DNA from 3 places in the Paenalkalicoccus suaedae genome. Region 1 is predicted to be linked to each of the others. Evidence: riboswitches for the same ligand, from Rfam matches in the RefSeq annotation. Region 1 holds a riboswitch; each other region holds the start of a gene.
The links. Region 1 has a riboswitch for thiamine pyrophosphate ahead of FLK61_RS01790 (thiamine phosphate synthase). Riboswitches for the same ligand answer to the same signal wherever they lie in the genome.

Region 1 (6,252 bases):
GGTAAGGCGATAGCCGATCCCTGCATGTCGAGGAGGCTCGAGCGCCGAACCCACGGATGTCGAAGGGTGCCTGGCGGGCTGACTGCTCCTCCCTCTAAAAAAGCTCGAAGAGCTGCTCTTAACTAGTTGGCTTTTGGGTAACATGCTCTAAATTAGTTGGCACTTCATCAGCACGCTCTAAGCTAGTTGGCTCTTGATTAACTCGCACTAGTCGCTTATCCAAAATACCGATAGTAAACCGCTTTCGCCTCTGTCACATCAGCCGTCCCGTGAACCATCGCTCGACCATCCTTAAATAGCACCACTCGCTTCTCTTCGACCTCAAACGAAAGCAAGTACTCATTACGAAGCACGTGATCAAATGGTAATGATCTCGCTACCTCCGAGAGGGCAACCTCTCGTTTAGTGGGCGGACGCAATTGGACGCTGTCCCGTCCACATAGTACCGCAGCCTCGGTATGATTTTCGCGAAGCAAATAAGGATAGGTTGGCACTTCGCCACAGCTCGGACAGTCGGCGCGCTTAAAGCTATGCATCGACATGGTGCGATAGTTGTTTTGCCACAGGTCGCACGTCATAAGTGAGTCGGCTAAGACGTCCGTTGCACCAGTCAGTAGCTTGAGTACGTTCGTTACCTGATGCGCGACGACAATCTCTACGGCTGGCGCAATGATGCCTGCCGTGTCGCACGTAGGACCGCCGGTAGGCAACTCGTCTAGTAAGCAGGTGAGGCATGGCCCACCCTGACCCGGCAAAAACGTATACGACATCCCATAGCTTCCGATACAGGCGCCGTAAATCCATGGCACATCATGCTTTAACGAAAGGTCATTCACCATCATGCGTGCATCGAAATTATCTGTCGCATCAACGATGACGTCAATATCGCTAGCTAAAATTAAACGCTCTAGCTCCTCCGCCGTCGCATCCATCACGTGCGCAGTGATGGCAACCTCCTTGTTGATCGCTTCAAGGCGATCTTTTGCGATCGCCGCCTTTGGCATGCGGGCCGTTGCATCAGCTTCCGTGTACAAGCGCTGACGCTGAAGGTTCGTCCAATCTACGTAGTCGCGATCAATAAGCGTAAGGCGCCCAACGCCTGCTCGTGTCAGCATCTCGGAAGAGCTTGCGCCAAGCGCTCCAAGTCCAAGGATCAACACGTGTCCATCCCGAATACGCTTCTGCCCCTTCTTTCCTATTCCTGAAAAAAGCTCATGTCTAGAGTATCGATTCACCCGAGACCCTCCTGTGGGCTACTTGCTGTGGCGTATGGCTTTTTAGCAATGCGACCAGCTTCAAAGCCTAGTCGACCCGCTTCTGTCGCGAGCGCCATGGCACGCGCCATCTTTACTGGATCGTCTGCGCCAGCAATCGCCGTATTAAGAAGCACACCGTCTGCTCCTAGCTCCATCGCTTCTACCACATCCGCCGGTGATCCGAGTCCTGCATCGATAATAACCGGAACCGATGCCTGCTCGATGATTAACCGAAGCGACAATGGATTGACGATCCCCTGTCCTGACCCTATCGGGGACGCACCAGGCATAACTGCATGCACGCCAACCTCTTCGAGACGTCTCGCAAGTAGTACATCATCCGACGTGTATGGAAGTACCGTAAAGCCCTCCTTCACAAGCTCCTCAGACGCGCGCAGTGTCTCAATCGGATCCGGCAACAGCGTCTTTTGACAACCAATAACCTCCACCTTAATCATGTCGCATAAACCAGATGAACGAGCAAGCTTCGCAATACGCACCGCCTCCTCTGCCGTCTTCGCTCCAGCCGTATTTGGCAATAGCGAATAGCGACCCACATCAATTTCCTCCAAAAAGTTTGGCTGACTCGCATCCGCAACGTGCATCCTCGCGACCGAAAACGTCAAAATCTCCGAGCCCGACGCTGCAACAGCCTCTTTTTGCACCTTAAAATCCGCATACTTCCCCGTACCAACCATCAAACGCGATCCAAACGACTTCCCATTAATGACAAGCATGAATTAACCCCCTCCAACAAATTGAACAAGCTCAATAGCGTCCCCATCACGAACAACCACCTCATCAAACGACGACCGATCCACCGCTTCTCGGTTCAATTCCACGAGAATCAGCTTGGACCCCAAATCCAAATGCTCCAACAACTCACGCACAGACGCCGCCTCCAAAGGCAACTCGCGCGCCTCACCGTTAATATGCAAGACCATGCTCCACTACCCCCCTTCTCTCTGGCGAAACAGGCGCTAACGCCTCTGGCACCCTATTGTTCCAAACGAGGTCAGACACAAGCTGACCAGTTATCGCAGACAGGAGCATCCCATTTCGATAATGACCTGTTGCCATCACTAAACCTTGGATCTCTGGATGACGTCCGATATACGGTAAATCATCAAACGTACGCGGACGAACGCCGCTCCACGTCTCGTTCCACTTCGCTTTAGCAAGCTCTGGTACAAGCGCAGTTGCGCGCGCAAGTAATCCCATTACACCCTCTAGCGAAACGCCTTCTGTACCATCTCCTGGGTAGCTAGTCGCTCCGATTAACAGCTCGTTTTCCCCCTTCGGCACTAAGTAACAGTCGCGCGCATAAATCGTCCGTTGTAACAGTCGCTTCTCCGTCGTGACAGAGATAATTTCCCCCTTCACTGGAAGGAGTGGACAAAGCCCTGGTAACAGCTCACTACTTGCTACGCCGCTCGCCACAATTACGGTGTCCGCATAAAATTTTTGACTCGACGTCTCTATGCCACAGACGCGACCCTCTTTCATTAATAGCCGCTTCACATCCGTTTGCTCTAGTACCTCGACGCCATTTGCAATCGCCGCTCGCCAATACGCGAGCGTCAGTTGCTTGGATCTGATTTGTGCGCCTTCTTCGTAATGGACGCCCGCTTCTTTCGTCCGTAGCTTCGGCTCAAGCTCTCGCATGTCCTCTAAGGTAAGCGATCCCTTACTCCCTAATAGGAGCATGCCATTTTGCTCAAAGCCTATATCTATCCCCAATTCATCGAGAAAAAGTTGCGCAAGCTCCTTCAATTGCCTACGACTCTCCATCGCCAGGTCATAAAGTGGATGATCCGGCTGGTACTCCGCCTCAACAGCAAGCATCCCAGCCGCCTTTGACGAAGCTCCGTAGCCAAGGGTGCGTTGTTCTACTGCTAACACACGTACGCCCTGCTTCGACAAATAATACGAGATGGCTCCACCAATTACGCCTCCGCCAACAACAATGACATCATAGCTGTGCATCTAATCGCCTCCCTGTAAACTCATCCGTTGCCTGAATAGGGTCTCTCGCACCTAAAATTCCTGATAGGACGGCAATACCTGCCGCCCCTGTTGCTTCAATCTCTTCTATATGAAACGGCTTCACGCCTCCGATTGCATAAACTGGTAGGTGTGATGCCCGAACGACTTCCTCTAAAGCGGCTATACCGCGTGGTAACAGCCCTGGCTTCGAGGCAGTTGCATAAATGTGACCGTAAAATACATAGTCGGCATCCTCCACCTCTGTAAGCTCCGACACGTCGTGGATGGATCTCCCGACGCGCAGCGTAGGCGCAAGCTGTTTCACTATCTTTGGAGATAAGCTTAAGCCTCCTAAGTGAACTCCTCCTGCCCCTAACGCAAGCGCAACGTCAACACGATCGTTTATCACGAGCTTCTCTTTTGGAAAGCCAGCTTTCACTAACTGCTGTCCAAGTTCATAGACGTCCCTTGCTGACGAACGCTTTTCTCGTATGTGTAAGGCATCAATACGTGGCGCAAGCTTTGTGGCAGTTTGCGCATCGATCTCTCCATTGCCACTAGAAAGAACGTGTACCTGTAATCGCACGGTTCCTTCCTCCTTCCTCTAAAAAAGGCATACAAAAAGCCACCTCCTGATGTAGATAGGAAGTGGCTGTTAAGGGTGATTTGGGATCGATACGTTGATGTACCGATGCTAACAGTCGAGGCACTTCCCTACGCTAGTATGAACTAGATCAGGTTCTGAGGGTCCGGATTATCTCCGTCTCAGCCCGCACGTTCAGGCTCCCCTAGTGGATTGCTATATGAATTTAGTTAAACTTTACCATGGAAGGCGGTTTACATGCAACTGTTGTACCTCCCTCTAATGTCGTCTATGATTCGGCAATGAAATATGCTTTAATAGGGGTATTGTTTAGACTTAAAAGGAGGCTCACCCCTTTATGCAACACAACTATGCACAGCCTAAAAAAAGACCTCAGGCGTTGCATCCTGCTGGGTCGTTTTTAGATAAAATACCCCCTGCACCAAAAGCGCCGCTGCTCACTTCGGTGATTCGCGAGTCCGACAGCGACTATTCGTATTTACATAGATTAGAGGAATCTGGCATCACACTAAATGAGCAACAGCTAGAAGCCGTTCGCCACGGTGATGGACCTGCGCGAATTATCGCAGGTGCTGGCAGTGGAAAGACACGCGTCCTCGTCTCTCGGACCGGCTACTTAACTTCCGTCAATGGTGTTTCTCCCAAAAACATTCTCCTGCTTACCTTTACGAGAAAAGCAGCGGATGAGATGCGAAGCCGAATTGCGAAGCTCCCAGGCTACACGCCATCCTTAGCAAAGCAACTGACTGCTGGGACGTTCCACTCGATTTTTTACCGGCTATTAGTTAGTCGAGGCTATGATCATCGGATTTTGCAAAACGATCGGCACAAGCAAATCGCCATCAAGCGCATCTTAAAAACGCGTGGCTTGCACGATTCGTATGAGCCAGAGACTCTGCTTGCCACCTTGTCAGAGCTAAAAAGCCGCATGAAAACCGCGCACGATATTGACGCTAAAACGCACATTGAGCACGAGACCAAAGCCATCCTGATCGCCTATGAGGACTGGAAGGACGAGCACCACTATATAGATTTTGACGACATGCTCCTCCTCGCTTGGAAATTGCTCAATGAGGACAACGAGCTACTCGGTAAGCTTCAGACACGCTTTCGCTACATCCTCTGTGACGAGTGGCAGGACACAAATCCGATCCAATTCGAGCTCATTCGCATGCTCACAGGCACGCACCAAAACCTTTTCGTCGTTGGCGATGACGACCAGACGATTTACAGCTTTAACGGCGCAGACAGCACCATCATACTCGACTTCGACAAGCACTATCCGCGCGCCACAACCATCACCCTGCCCGTCAACTACCGCTCCACACCAGGGATTCTCGGGCTAGGCAATGCAATCATCGAGCATAATACGATGCGCCATCCCAAAACGCTCCAGACCGCCAATTCTCCTGGACAAACCACGTTGTATCTCCGACCAGCAACAACAGACGACGAAGCTGAGCAGATCGTCGCGAATGTGTCGGCGGACATCGCATCCGGTAAACGCCGTTTAAGAGAGATCGCGATCCTGCACAGGACCTTTTCCTGTAGCCGAGCGATGGTCGACCAACTGGTGCTTCGCGGCATTCCGTTTGTGACATTCGGAAAGCAGGAAACCTTTTATGAATCGGGACTCGTAAAGCCAGTGTTAGACCACCTCCGACTTGCCGTGGATCCTAACAATATCGACGCCGTCAGTGGCATGGTGTCGACGCTTTACCTGGCGCGTGAGACAACGATGGCACACATTCACCGTCAGGATATTGTTAGTCCAGAGCCAAAGCTATTACTGCATGCGATGACACTACCACATTTAAAGGAGTTTCAACGCACCGCAATTTCTCGCCGGATGAAATTAATTGAGTCGTTAGCAGGTAAAAAGCCTCGAGACGCGATTAGACAGGTACGCGCTGTCTACGATGCGTATCTCGACGCAGACGAGCGCCGCGTTGCAACGTTAGACAAAGACATGGTCAAGGAGATGCTTACGGAGCTTGAGGCTTCGGCGGATAAGTTTGGGTCAATTAAGGAGTATCTATCCTTCATTGAGGATATTATCGCCCGCCATAAAGAGATGGAAGAGCTTCGCAAGCAGTCCGACGCAGACGTGCTATCGTTGATGACGATCCACCGCGCGAAGGGTCTCGAATTCCCTGTCGTGTACGTGATCGGAGCATCGGAAACGATTTTGCCACACTCCTCTGCCCTTGAGGCGGATAAGCGATCTGACTTGATGATCGACGGAAAAGGGAAGCAAAAAGTAGAGCACGCTATTGAGGAAGAACGTCGTCTTTTATACGTTGCCGTCACGCGCGCCATGGAGGAGCTCTATATTAGCTCGCCCTCCTACTATCGAGGAAAAGAAACAGATGTCTCTCGCTTCTTACTCGAGGCCTTCGGCGAAAA
Region 2 (6,252 bases), 670 kb from region 1:
TTGCGAAGTCTCGCTGCTTGAAGAAGCGCCTCGTTATGAAATAGCTCTTCTGGTGATCCATCAAATGCCAACTCTTGCTCGTGGAAAACGAGCGCTCTATCACAGTATTGATCAACGAGATCCATATCATGCGTAACAAAGACAATTGCTGTCCCCTGCTCCTGAAGTGATTTAACGATTTTAAGTAGCTCACTCGACGTGCGCGCGTCCTGACCAAACGTTGGCTCATCAAACAGCAGGATATCCTGCCCTTCGTGGAGCATTGTTGCCACGCTCAGCCGCCTTTTTTGACCGCCACTTAAAGAAAACGGGTTGGCTCTGCGGTGGTTTTTAAGATGAAAGCGTTGAAGCAGGTCATCAACTCGTGCTCCAATTCCACTCTCATCTCGAACCTCCATCCCAAAGGCTACCTCTTCTTCTACTGAATCCGTAATAAATTGATGCTCTGGATTTTGAAACACGAAGCCCATTTTCTCACGAAGCTCTAGCTCCTGAAAGGATGTAATAGCAGTTCCATGAAGCTCAATAGACCCTCTTGTAGGCTTTAGAAGCCGAGATAGGAGTTGTAGCATTGTTGACTTCCCTGCACCATTCCCACCAACAATCGCAACAAATTCTTTCTCATGAATCGAAAAGTCAATATTAGTTAAAATGACGTTCTTCTTTCGTTTAAACTGTAGATTTTGCACGCGTAAAATCTCGGAACCATGATCGACGTGAGGGAGTTCTTCATATACGGGAGAGAACGTGATGCCCTCCGCTTCGAGTTCGTTCTTGTGTTTACGTAATAGCTCCATCGGTTTTCCTTCAAGTACGAGCTCTCCACTTCGAGATAAGACAAGCATGCGATCTGTGAATCGAAGCCAATCCTCTAGCTGATGGTCAATAATAAGCGTTGTCATCGATAAACGTTCGATCAATTCAACAAACTCTAGTCGTGACTGAGGATCCAGATTCGCAGTTGGCTCATCTAAAATAAGCATCGTTGGCTTTAGTAGTAGCACGGCTGCGAGCGCGACTTTTTGCTTTTGCCCACCTGAAAGAGAGTGAATATCACGATGACGTAGCTTTGTTATTCCGATTTTTTCTAACACATCAGAAATGAGGTCGGCCATTTCCTCTCGCGGTGTTTCGATATTTTCGAGCGTAAAGGCTAGCTCATCCTCTACCTTAAGCATACAAAACTGGCTCTCAGGATCCTGAAACACAATACCGATTTGTTGATTGAGCTCTCCCTTCTCAAAGGACGTAACGCTCTTATCGCGGAAGAAAAGCTCTCCAGTACTGTAGCCTTCAACAGCCTCTGGATATAAACCATTTAAACAAAGTGCAAGCGTGCTCTTCCCAGAGCCGCTTGCACCTGCCAATATCGTGGTTTCTCCCTCTGAAATAGTCAGAGAGAGGTTGTTTAAAAGAGGGTGGTCTTGCTCATACGAAAACGAGTAGTTAACTGCCTGAACGAGTGTATTAGGAGACTTTACGCTCATAGCGTCCCTCGCGCTCCTTTCCTAACGCATAGCCGCGCAGAACGCCTGTGTTTGCGAGCTGATCACTTAGGAATTTACCGAGTAATCCAGCAAGTAGAGCACCACTGATCATTCGCACGATAAAGGTTGTAATAATGAGCCATGGCTCCATTGCCAGAAGACCGGACTGGAAGATTCCCCATACGTAGCTGAAAAGCGCTGCCGACATACCCGCCATCATTAACACGTACAGGTTATAAACACGATAGCGAGTCGCTGCAAAGACAAGCTCAGCGCCAATACCTTGAATAGCAGCAGATATGATTAGCATTGGACCTGCTGGCGTTCCAAGAAGTACTTGTACGGTTCCTGCAATAAGCTCCGACCAGAAGGCAGCCCCTGGCTTTCGAATAATATAGGCGGCGATGATAGAGACAATAAACCATATTCCAAAGATGACTTCATAGCCGAACGGGCCTAAACCAAACGGAATTAAGAAGCTTGTTAAGCCTTGTCCTGCAAAGAAAAAGAGCAGGTAAACAACAGCAAACACAACTCCTAAGATGGACATTAAGACAATCTCTTTAAGCTTCCAGGATTTCATCATGACGCGTTGTCCTTCTTTGATGGACTATTTGCTGAAATGTGAGCAGTCATTGTCACATGTGCGCGTTCTTTTGTTTTAGAGGCATTAACAAATGCTGTCTCAAGCGTATGGAAGACTTTATTTGCATCACCATCTAAACGAGACGCGTAGTGAACACCCTTCGTAAACGTACCGTGCTCTTGTGCAACTGCACACTGATCGGCAATAACCTGCATGTAGTTCGGGTTATCCATTGGGTAAAGTGCAAAGTGAGATGCCGCTTCGACAGATTCCTGTTGAGACTTTTCTTCGTTTAGACGCTCATCGTTCTCCGACATATACGTGTCTCCCTCGCTGTCACCAGGACATCCGATTGAAAATGTTCCGCTAAAGACAACGTGCGTTCCAGTTTTTGCTGCGTGGATAAAGATCGCTTTCGCCACGTCAAATACGTGTTCACTTCGACCTCGCACACATGTTGTCACGTCATCTGTTTGCATCCACACTTTAGATGTATCAACTTCTTCTAAAGCCCCTTTAATGATTTCGACAAAATTATCTGCCATTGGGTAAATAGCAAACCTTACTCCTACGATATTACTTGTTCCACATGATAGTCCTTGCATGCTAAACTCTCCTCCATCGTGATTACTTACAAACTAATTTGCCGTAAGCATCCCTTTTCTATTTCAACACAAGACGAAACGCAAAAAAGCCTGCACGCTCCTAAACTAATAGGAAGGTGCAGGCAATCGTTTACGAATAAGTGCGTGAATCGTATGATTAACTGCACTTCCCCACGCTAGTATTATCTAGTTCGGGTTCAAAGGGTTAACAGGACAAGCCTGTCTCTCAGCAAGATAGATGCACCCCTAGTGCGTTCGTGTCATTGTATTGTTACGTTCATTGTACCTATTGTCTGAAGATTTGTAAACAGCCGGCGGTTATCGAAGCGTTGAATCCGATAACTCGAACGCTAACTGCGCAAACACGCGACCAAGCTTCTCCCGCAGCTCTGACATCTGCGCGCGTTCCTCCTTGGTCGGCGCAACGCCACTTTCCTCGCTCATATATAGCCTTCGATTTATCTCCAGCTGAACGAACGGCTTATCTGTTTGTGCACCGTGTAATTGCGTCACATAGCCACCTTTAAACGGAGCATTGATCACACACAGCTCTACCCCGTCAATCCCGTAGTCAGCAAATGCTTCTTCTATTAGCTCTCGCATTCTGTGCATAAACGCAGGACTTGCCGTGACAGGCTCGTCCTCCTCTATGCCATCTTCTCCTCCACGGTTACTAATACAAAACAGCGGACGCGTTATCGCCTCTCCACCACCTATTACAGGACTTTCTGCAAGCATCGTGTGACAGTCTACACCAAATGAAATTGGTTGTAGAAGACCCTCACGCATAGCTTCATGATAAGGTGCGTGAATGGTCTCCACTAAATCCCTAATCTCTTCCTCTGAAAGCGATGGCTTCCATACGTTCTCACCTGTTACCGCAACCGTCTTTACGACACCGTCCACGTTATGCGGCGGCAGATCACCCGGCGCCCGGTTCATATCAACGACAATCCTCGCCACAGACTGACTAACAAACACGTGGGCAAGCTCCTTAAAGTCAAATAGCTCCCCTGTCCATGTGTCACCGTCGTGCACAATCTCAAGCTCGGAAAGCAGTAGTTTGTTGCGTAAACCCTCAGGCACCTTCGTTCCACCATGTGGCACCGACACAAAAATAGGTAGCTTGTCCATAAGCGTTATTCTCCCTGCAAATAAAGCGCTAATAGCAATGATCGTTGCACGAGCTCAATACGGTGTAGCGCCTCGTTCGGCGTATATAAATCTCTACTTGCCGGCGAAAATCCACATACTACTGGTGTTTCACTTGGAATGACTCCCGCCGCAGTCGAAAGTAGACTAGACTCAATGCCGAATGGAAGTTGCTTTGCCTCTGTCCACTCCTTTAACCTTGCAATGATTGGATTTAGTTTCTTCCTCAAGAGTGGTGGTCGATCGACGACCTGTTCCATGTATGTTTTCATTCCTGATTTCGCCCCCGAGAAGAGCTTTTTAAGCTCCTGCTCGACCTCCGTCGCAGTCGTCTCATCTAAATATGTGACAGAGAGCGTTGCCGTCACTCGGTGCGGCATAAGCACGCTATATCGCTCTGACTTCATATCCTGAACCGATACAGCTACCTTCTTCTTCCGACTATTTAAGCTCTTTAGCTTCTCTGCATTCTCAATAAAATAGCTCAGCACATCACTACTCTTTGATTCCTTCCCAATGCGCAACGGATCTCCCTCAATAATGAGCTGGAATTCCTTTGTTCCTCGGCGTTGGTCGACAACCTTCCCCTCCGCAAATCCAGGCTGCATGACAAGCACCTGCTTCGCCCGACTCGCCGCTTTTACAAGCATTTGCGAACTGTAGCGCATCCCTCTTCCTTCATCTGCATAGAAAAATACGCCGACCTTCGTTTTACTAAGTAGCTTCTCTTCCTTCAACGCCTGCAAAGCCGCTAACACAGTCGCAATACCACCGCGACTTGAAGCAATTCCTTCTCCAAACACCCACTCCTGCTCGCGGCGGTATGGAATTGGGAAGCCGTTACGTCCGCCCGGTACATCAATAGGAACGACAAGTAGCGTTCCGTCCGTTAGTCCTGCCTTCGTCTCCCACGTCCACGCAGAACGACCATTCGTCAGCGCATCGACTTGATCAAGCTTTAGCTTCCCTAAACGCTCCTCAAACAGCTTGCGTACGCTACTAAGGCCAACAGCATCCTCTGTGCGACTCGACATGTTCGTCCACGTCTTTAAATCGGCTTCGATCTTAGAGCGACTTTGCGTGACTCGGCGGAAAAGCTTATCAGCGGTTGAAGACGATTTGTGGCTTTCTTCATCAAAAAAGTCTTTGCCAAAATATCTCTCGCACGTAACATCTATTAATCTATTAACGAGCTTCGTATAGTCTAAGCCAATTTTATCTGCAGCAAATACGAGCGATCCGTCGCTACCTAGGCTCGCCATGGAATTGACCTCTAAAATATACGGGTTCCCATCCTGGTCAATACGAAAATCAACGCGAGCCGAGTCATAGCAGTTTAGTGCCTTAAACGTTTGCACCGCTAAGTCCTGCACACGCTTCGTTTCCTCTTCTGATAAAGGTGCTGGACATACTTTCTCTACCGTACGACCACTCGTATTCTTTTTATCTTCATACGTAAAAATCTTTGGACCATTGTGGAAAACAAGCTCCACGGGTGGTAATGGCTCGACGGGATTATTCCCAAGTAGGGCAACGTTTACTTCCCGTCCTTCAATATATTCTTCGACAAGCGTCGGCGCATTGAATTGTTCATAAATCACACGAACACCCTCGCGAAGCTCTTCTTCGTTATTTACGATACGAAGTCCAAAGGAAACCGCTTCGTCCTTAGGTTTTACGATTAGAGGATACTTCAAATTCTCCACAAGCGGGCTATCTGGTTTATTAAGCACCGCAAATTTAGGCGTTGGTAGCCCTTGTTGCATGAGCAAAATCTTTGTAACAACTTTATCTAATGCCAGCGCATGCGTTTCAGGACCAGACCCAACATAAGGGACACCAAGCATTTCAAGCATACCTGGTACATGCATATAGCGGCCTCTACCTTGAATGCCGTAGCTTAAGTTAAAGACAAGACCCGGTCGCTCTCCTGAAAGTACGGATGGCATAAAGTCCTCTAAATTTTTGATGAGATTTTTATCTCCCTCAAATGTCTTCACTTCGTGACCACCAGCAGTCAAACCGTCCTTAATACGTTTAATTGTCTCAAGTCCGTACTTCTCTCTGTTTTGTGTACCGAATAAATTGATGACCGCCTGACTTTCACGGTTATATACCACAGCAATTTTCACTATATATCCACTCCCAATTCGTTTAATTCTGGTCCTCTGGCTGTACCATCCCGTCTTGGATCTGCGACTCCAAAAAAGCGTTCTCGTTTGTTCTTAGGGAGCTGAATTCCTTGGACACACCCTAAATAAAAGCTATAGTCTCCGCGCTTTGTTATTTTAAAACCAGCAAGTCTGAGTGCTTCATTTACTTCTTCACTAAATCGATTGTGCTCAATCATCAATGACCCTGTATGTGATGCGTGGAAACGTGGGGATGCGATAGCATCATCGAGCGGCTCCCCTTTATCGAT
Region 3 (6,252 bases), 1.8 Mb from region 1:
GGTCTGGAGTACGCTTTAAGGATGCTTTCGCTTCCTTTAGCACATCAGACATAACCTCAATGACGTCTGTCTTCTTCTCTGCAGAAGCTACTGCTTGTTTAGCTGCATCTTTAGCAACTGTTAAGATTGTTCCCTCAACAGGCTTCATAACAGCCTTATAGGCAGTGTCTACTCCATGCTGAAGAGCCAGGCTTAAATCTTTTGCCTGGAGTGTTTCTTTTTTCTCTACAGACTTTGAAAATCCTCGGAATAACTGAGAAAGTATAACTCCCGAGTTGCCACGAGCACCCATTAAAAGACCTTTAGCAAATGCTTGAGCTATTCTTCCTACATGGTCATGCGGTGCGTTTTTTACTTCTTTCACTCCTGAAGTAATGGTTAAATTCATGTTTGTCCCTGTATCACCATCCGGAACAGGAAAGACATTTAGTGCATCGATTTTCTTTGAGTTATTAGAGAGGTTTGTTGCACCCTCAATGAGCATTTGCGCAAACTTATCTCCCTCGATCTTGTTAACCACACGTGTTCCTCCTAACTAATCACATCTAATCGTTCGCTACGCGAACACCTGATACAAAAATATTTACAGACGTTACTTTAAGTCCTAGCATTTGTTCTAGCTGATACTTTACTTTTTGTTGTACGTTATGAGCTACCTCTGAAATCTTTGTCCCATAGCTTACGATAATGTACATATCAATATGTACGTCGTCATTATCCTCGCGAATAACAACACCCCGCGCTAAATTTTCGCGGCCTAAAAGATCCGTAATGCCGTCTTTTAGCTGCTTTTGAGATGCCATGCCAACAATCCCGTAGCAGTCTACTGCGGCCCCACCAGCGATTACTGCCGTTACTTCTTTAGATACATCAATATTTCCATAGTTTGTTTTAATTTCGATCGTCATAAATGTCATTGCCTCCTCAAAAAGGTTTTTACCGAAAGGCTATCGCCATTTTACTATAAAACCGAACATTATGAAAGGCACTCCGGTATATATACTACCTGAAGCGAATCGGCTGTCAAGGTTTTTTACTTGAAATATCTCTGAAATCACTTGTATTTAACAGAATGCTATGCTAATATATCCAAGTATGTTGTTTGAAATAACTGTGATTGAAAGTTACGGTTTGAAAGAAGGAGGGATTTCCATGGCACGCAGATGTGTTATTACAGGTAAAGGTCCATCTACTGGAAACAAGCGTTCACACGCACTTAACTCAACGAAGCGTCGTTGGGGCGCAAACGTTCAAAAGGTACGAATTTTAGTGGACGGTAAGCCGAAGCGCGTATACGTTTCAGCTCGCGCACTTAAGTCTGGTAAAGTTCAGCGCGTATAATTTTGTGACCTATTACGTAAAAGGACTCCTAATCCGTTAATCGGATTAGGAGTCCTTTTCTTTGTATTACCCTTTTCCAATTGTGCCAAGTACAGCTCGCACAACGCCCCCTATAAACTTCGGCAAACGGATCGTATAAAACTTCATGCTACTCCCTCCTGACGGAAAAAAGCGATTCTATTACATATATATTCAGTCTGCCACAGATAGTACCACTTAATTTTCGTCCTTGGACTCAATCACGATTACTTTACCTGATTCAATCTTCACAATTGCTTCGTCATCTACGATTTCATTACTAACACAAAGGCTCGAACCACGCTTTAATTGAGCATTTGTTAATTCATATTTCACTCCAGTAAGCGTTATTCCAGAAACTTTTTCTGTAATAGCTAATAAGGATAAATAGGTGTATATGGAATGCTTTACATGTTTGACGCCGCTATCTAGATAACTCATTCGATTGGAAGTATTGAGTATCTCCACTTCAATCCCACGTGTAGCAGCAACCTCTAACAACTGCACGTTCATTAAAAAGTGATCTAATCTGCCTCCTGTCGCCCCAACAATAATAAGCTTTTTAGCGTTAAATCTTTCTTTAACAATATCAAGTGCCAGCTCCATATCTGTCTGATCTTTTTCTGCAGGGAAAGTGGTTAGTTCTACTGATTCTGCTTTTAGTTGCTTTAAATATGTTTCTCCGATTGAATCAAAGTCCCCGATAGCAAGATTTGGTGTAATACAAGCCTCTAAAAGATAATAAGCTCCTCTATCAACGCCTATAATGCCAGTCGGTTTAAGCTCGTCGCAAAGCTCTTGAAGGGATGGAAGGTCCACTTTTGGACCTCCTGCTACTAACAAATATGTCATGCTACACGTCCGTTAGAGGGGTGTAGCACGACTTTTCCCTTATTAGCAAATAAGACCATGATAATGACTAAAATAACAAATGTAGGTGCGATATAGCTTAGATTATAGATAAATGAATACCATACTGGCGACATCCCTTCAGGGGCAAAGCTACCGAACCAAATTACACCTGCAGTAAAGTGTGAAAGTAATCGTAATGCAGATGCTAATGCCACTCCTGCGATAAGAAGTGTAAGCTTTTTACGGAACGAAGCCTGACTTGAAAAACGAAAAATACCAGCTAAACCTATCACTAAAAAGGCGATCGGATAGTCGAGTAATGCCTGCGCCCAGTGAACCACGAATGAATTAAACATTAGATTTAATGTGCCAAACAATCCGCCAGCTATAATCCCAGCAATAACTCCTCGTCTATAAGCGAGAATAAGGATTGGAAGCATAGAGAGCGTAATAGATCCCCCTTGAGGCATTTGAAACAGTGGAATTAAGTCTAACACATAAGCAAGACCGCTCATAATAGCGATTTCGAGCATAATAAGTAATCGTTTGTTTTGTCTCATAATAAATAATCCCCTTTTTTTAGAACCACAAAAAAAGACAGCTTATGCCGAGAAGGCAACAGCTGTCTGTTAGCATCATCTCCACATCCCTACGCAAGTATCAACTTACAGGTTTAAAGGGTCGAAGCGCATGCTTCCTCTCAGTCCTCTAAGACTCCCCTTGTGGTTCATTATTTTAATTTCGTTTAAGTAATTTCACTTTACTACTGTTGACGAATTTTCGCAATGGCAGCGTGTCGATCCTCTTGATTATAAATAGCCGATCCCGCAACAAGAACATTTGCACCAGCATCTACGCACTGTTTTGCTGTCATTTCGTTGACGCCACCATCGACTTCAATCTCAATATCACGATCTCCGACAAGCTCTTTTACTTCTGTAATTTTGGGTAGCACGGAAGAAATAAAAGATTGCCCACCGAAGCCTGGATTTACTGTCATAAGTAATACCATATCAATATCGTCAATAATTGGCTTGATCACATCTACTGGAGTAGCCGGATTTAATACAACGCCTGCTTTAACCCCATTTTCTTTAATCAAATGAATCGTACGGTGCAAGTGAGGACATGCCTCTACGTGTACCGTAATAATATCCGCTCCAGCTTTACAAAAGTCAGGAATATATTGATCCGGATTTTCGATCATAAGGTGCACATCTAACGGTAATGTCGTAATCGGACGCACAGCTTCAACAATAAGCGGTCCAATCGTAATGTTCGGAACAAAATGACCGTCCATTACATCGATGTGAATATAATCCGCTCCTCCTTCCTCGACATCCTTAATTTCTTTACCTAGTTCGGCAAAATTAGCTGAAAGAATAGATGGTGCAATTTTAACTGACATGCTAGTACCTCCGCTTTTGCGATTTAATTTCTTCTAAAAATTGAATATAGCTATCATAACGATGCTGCGCAATCTCTCCATCTTCGACAGCTGCCTTGACCGCACATTTAGGCTCATTTGAATGCGTACATCCTCTAAACTTGCATTCCTGTATTCGATCAGCCATTTCAGGATAGCAGGCGGAGAGAGAGTCCTCGGTAATACCATGGTAATCTAGAGAACTAAAACCAGGAGTATCTGCTACATAGCCACCTTCGATAGGAATAAGCTCCACGTGTCTCGTGGTGTGCTTCCCTCGATTTAAGCTTTTTGAGATCGCATTCGTCTCTAAATCTAGCTCCGGCTTTATCGCATTTAACAGCGATGATTTACCAACACCCGATTGTCCAGCAAAAACAGACACACGATTTGCTAAGGCAGGCTTCAACTCTTCGATCGTATCCGCTTGGTGAACCGATGTAGATATCACTTCATAGCCGATTTTTTCATACTCCTTTTTATACTGACGAATCTCTTCTAGTTTTTCCTCTGGCAATAAATCCATCTTAGATAAGCATATAAGTGGTTGAATGTCGTTTGCTTCAATATGCACAAGGAATTTGTCTAGTAATAGTGGACTAAACGCCGGCTCATGGACAGAAAAAACGAGTACAGCCTGTTCAACATTCGCTATTGGAGGACGAATGAGCTCATTCGTCCTATCATGTAATTCTAATACATATCCGTCTGTACGATTTTCCGCTTCAAAAACAACCCAGTCTCCAACTAGTGGCGTTAGCTTTCTCTTTCTAAAGTTCCCTCTACCTCTGCACTGAAAAATGCCGTCCTCGTTTTCGACATAGTAAAATCCACTTAATGCTTTTACGATTCTCCCAATTGCCATGCAAACCTCCATTTATTGATAGCTTAATAATTCCTCATAGGTGTATTCGTAAGGTGACTCTGAGAATTCTTGTCCATTCACATATAAAAGCAGATATCCTGTGTCACCTGGGTTTAACGTCATAGGTAGCGTAAATCTAGTCGTCTCCGTGATGGACTCGCTAACGACTTCTCTAGGTGTATCGCTCTCAGAATCAATAATAGAGATTTGAATACGATACTCAGGTGGTTCTGATCCCTCTGGCGCAGGCGGTACTTCTACTGAAAATGGTACGTCACTTGTAACTGGACCGTCCTCTTCGCCAGGATCTGGCTCTGGCTCCGGTTCTGGATCTGGCTCAGGAGTCTCAATCTCAGAAGATCCCCCTGAAGACGATGGCTCAGGTCCACGTGAGAAAGTAACCTCTACTGTTACAGGAGCATTAATTTCTGTCCCTCTTGATGGAGATTGTGCAATAACTAATCCTGACTCAATGGATGGATGGAAATCTTCTTCGAATCTTAATGTTACATAAGGATTATCATCCATCTGATCGAGTACCTCAGAACGCGTCATTCCAAACAAATTATCCATCACATACGTCATACCCTCACTAACCGTAAGAGTGACAACTGTTTCTTCTGCAATGACTGGTTCATTTGCTTCTGGTGACTGCGATAAAACTGTTCCTTCATCTTCTGTCGCACTCTCTTCATAAACAACTTCTATATCCTCAAAATCTGCTAAAAGCTCTTCCGCTTCCTCAAGTGATAGACCAACTACATCATTCATGTCGACCGTGCCATTCGCTTCGTTAGCAAATACCGTCACTAAAGAGCCCTCTTTTACGTTATTACCACCTTGAGGATTCGTTGAGATAACATGGTCTGGTTCCACAGTATCGTCTTCTCTATACGTGAGCTCTACTTCTAAACCTAGCGTTTCAAGCTCTGCTACTACTTCTGAGGACGGCTGCCCAACTAACCCTTCAGGAATCGTCACATCATTTACATAAAGTAGTCTTGGAATAAGGAAGAACACTAAAAATAACAGTAAAGCAAGAAATAGAGCCGATAAGCCAATCCATTTCCCTACACGCTTTTTCTTCTTTTTAGCAGGTTCTGCTGCAGGACCTTGAGCAGGTGCCTCGTCCGGCTTCCTTACTAGCGTTGGGTCACCTTCAAGCGGCGCATCAGCCGGTATAACAGGAATAGCTTTTGTCGCTTCAGGATCGTCCTCGCGCTCAATTGGCGCCTCATTCACTCGTGAAGGATCCAGTATAGTAGCTAATTCTCGTTGCAGTTCATCTGCTGACTCATAGCGGTTCGTAACATCTTTCGCTGTTAGCTTCATGATCATATTATCCACGCTTTGAGGCACATGCGGCGCTTTTTCTGTCACAGAAGGAATGGGTTCTTGAATATGCTTAATAGCAACAGAAACAGCTGTGTCCCCTTTGAACGGTGCTTCACCCGTTAGCATTTCAAACCCGATTATCCCTAAGGAATAAAGATCCGATTTAAAGGTGACCTGTCCACCACGTGCTTGTTCTGGCGATAAGTAGTGAACCGAGCCCAACACAGAATTTGTATGCGTAATGGTTGCTTCGTTAATCGCACGAGCAATCCCAAAATCTGTTACTTTAGCAATGCCATCTACACCAATCAATATGTTTTGAGGCTTTATATCCCGGTGTACGATATGGTTCGCATGGGCGTGAGAGAGCGCCGAGGCAATTTGTTTTAAAATACGAATAGACTCATCAACCGAA

Region 2: linked by a shared signal. The riboswitch ahead of FLK61_RS05280 (YkoF family thiamine/hydroxymethylpyrimidine-binding protein) and the one ahead of FLK61_RS01790 (thiamine phosphate synthase) in region 1 are both predicted to bind thiamine pyrophosphate.
Region 3: linked by a shared signal. The riboswitch ahead of thiT (energy-coupled thiamine transporter ThiT) and the one ahead of FLK61_RS01790 (thiamine phosphate synthase) in region 1 are both predicted to bind thiamine pyrophosphate.

The regions. Positions count from the first base shown of each region.
Region 1 covers NZ_CP041372.2:277,046-283,297, reverse strand. The annotation lists gene FLK61_RS01810 (ThiF family adenylyltransferase) at 216-1,235, opposite strand; gene FLK61_RS01805 (thiazole synthase) at 1,232-1,993, opposite strand; gene thiS (sulfur carrier protein ThiS) at 1,997-2,200, opposite strand; gene FLK61_RS01795 (FAD-dependent oxidoreductase) at 2,184-3,242, opposite strand; gene FLK61_RS01790 (thiamine phosphate synthase) at 3,229-3,828, opposite strand; TPP riboswitch at 3,937-4,042, opposite strand; gene FLK61_RS01785 (UvrD-helicase domain-containing protein) at 4,184-6,252, shown strand, end outside.
Region 2 covers NZ_CP041372.2:943,236-949,487, reverse strand. The annotation lists gene FLK61_RS05290 (ABC transporter ATP-binding protein) at 1-1,487, opposite strand, end outside; gene FLK61_RS05285 (ECF transporter S component) at 1,468-2,073, opposite strand; gene FLK61_RS05280 (YkoF family thiamine/hydroxymethylpyrimidine-binding protein) at 2,070-2,678, opposite strand; TPP riboswitch at 2,830-2,936, opposite strand; gene FLK61_RS05275 (N-formylglutamate amidohydrolase) at 2,997-3,812, opposite strand; gene FLK61_RS05270 (M20/M25/M40 family metallo-hydrolase) at 3,818-5,962, opposite strand; gene FLK61_RS05265 (gamma-glutamyltransferase family protein) at 5,962-6,252, opposite strand, start outside.
Region 3 covers NZ_CP041372.2:2,079,932-2,086,183, forward strand. The annotation lists gene FLK61_RS11015 (DAK2 domain-containing protein) at 1-484, opposite strand, end outside; gene FLK61_RS11020 (Asp23/Gls24 family envelope stress response protein) at 546-908, opposite strand; gene rpmB (50S ribosomal protein L28) at 1,153-1,341, shown strand; gene spoVM (stage V sporulation protein SpoVM) at 1,408-1,488, opposite strand; gene FLK61_RS11035 (thiamine diphosphokinase) at 1,558-2,211, opposite strand; gene thiT (energy-coupled thiamine transporter ThiT) at 2,208-2,771, opposite strand; TPP riboswitch at 2,841-2,942, opposite strand; gene rpe (ribulose-phosphate 3-epimerase) at 2,975-3,619, opposite strand; gene rsgA (ribosome small subunit-dependent GTPase A) at 3,621-4,502, opposite strand; gene pknB (Stk1 family PASTA domain-containing Ser/Thr kinase) at 4,515-6,252, opposite strand, start outside.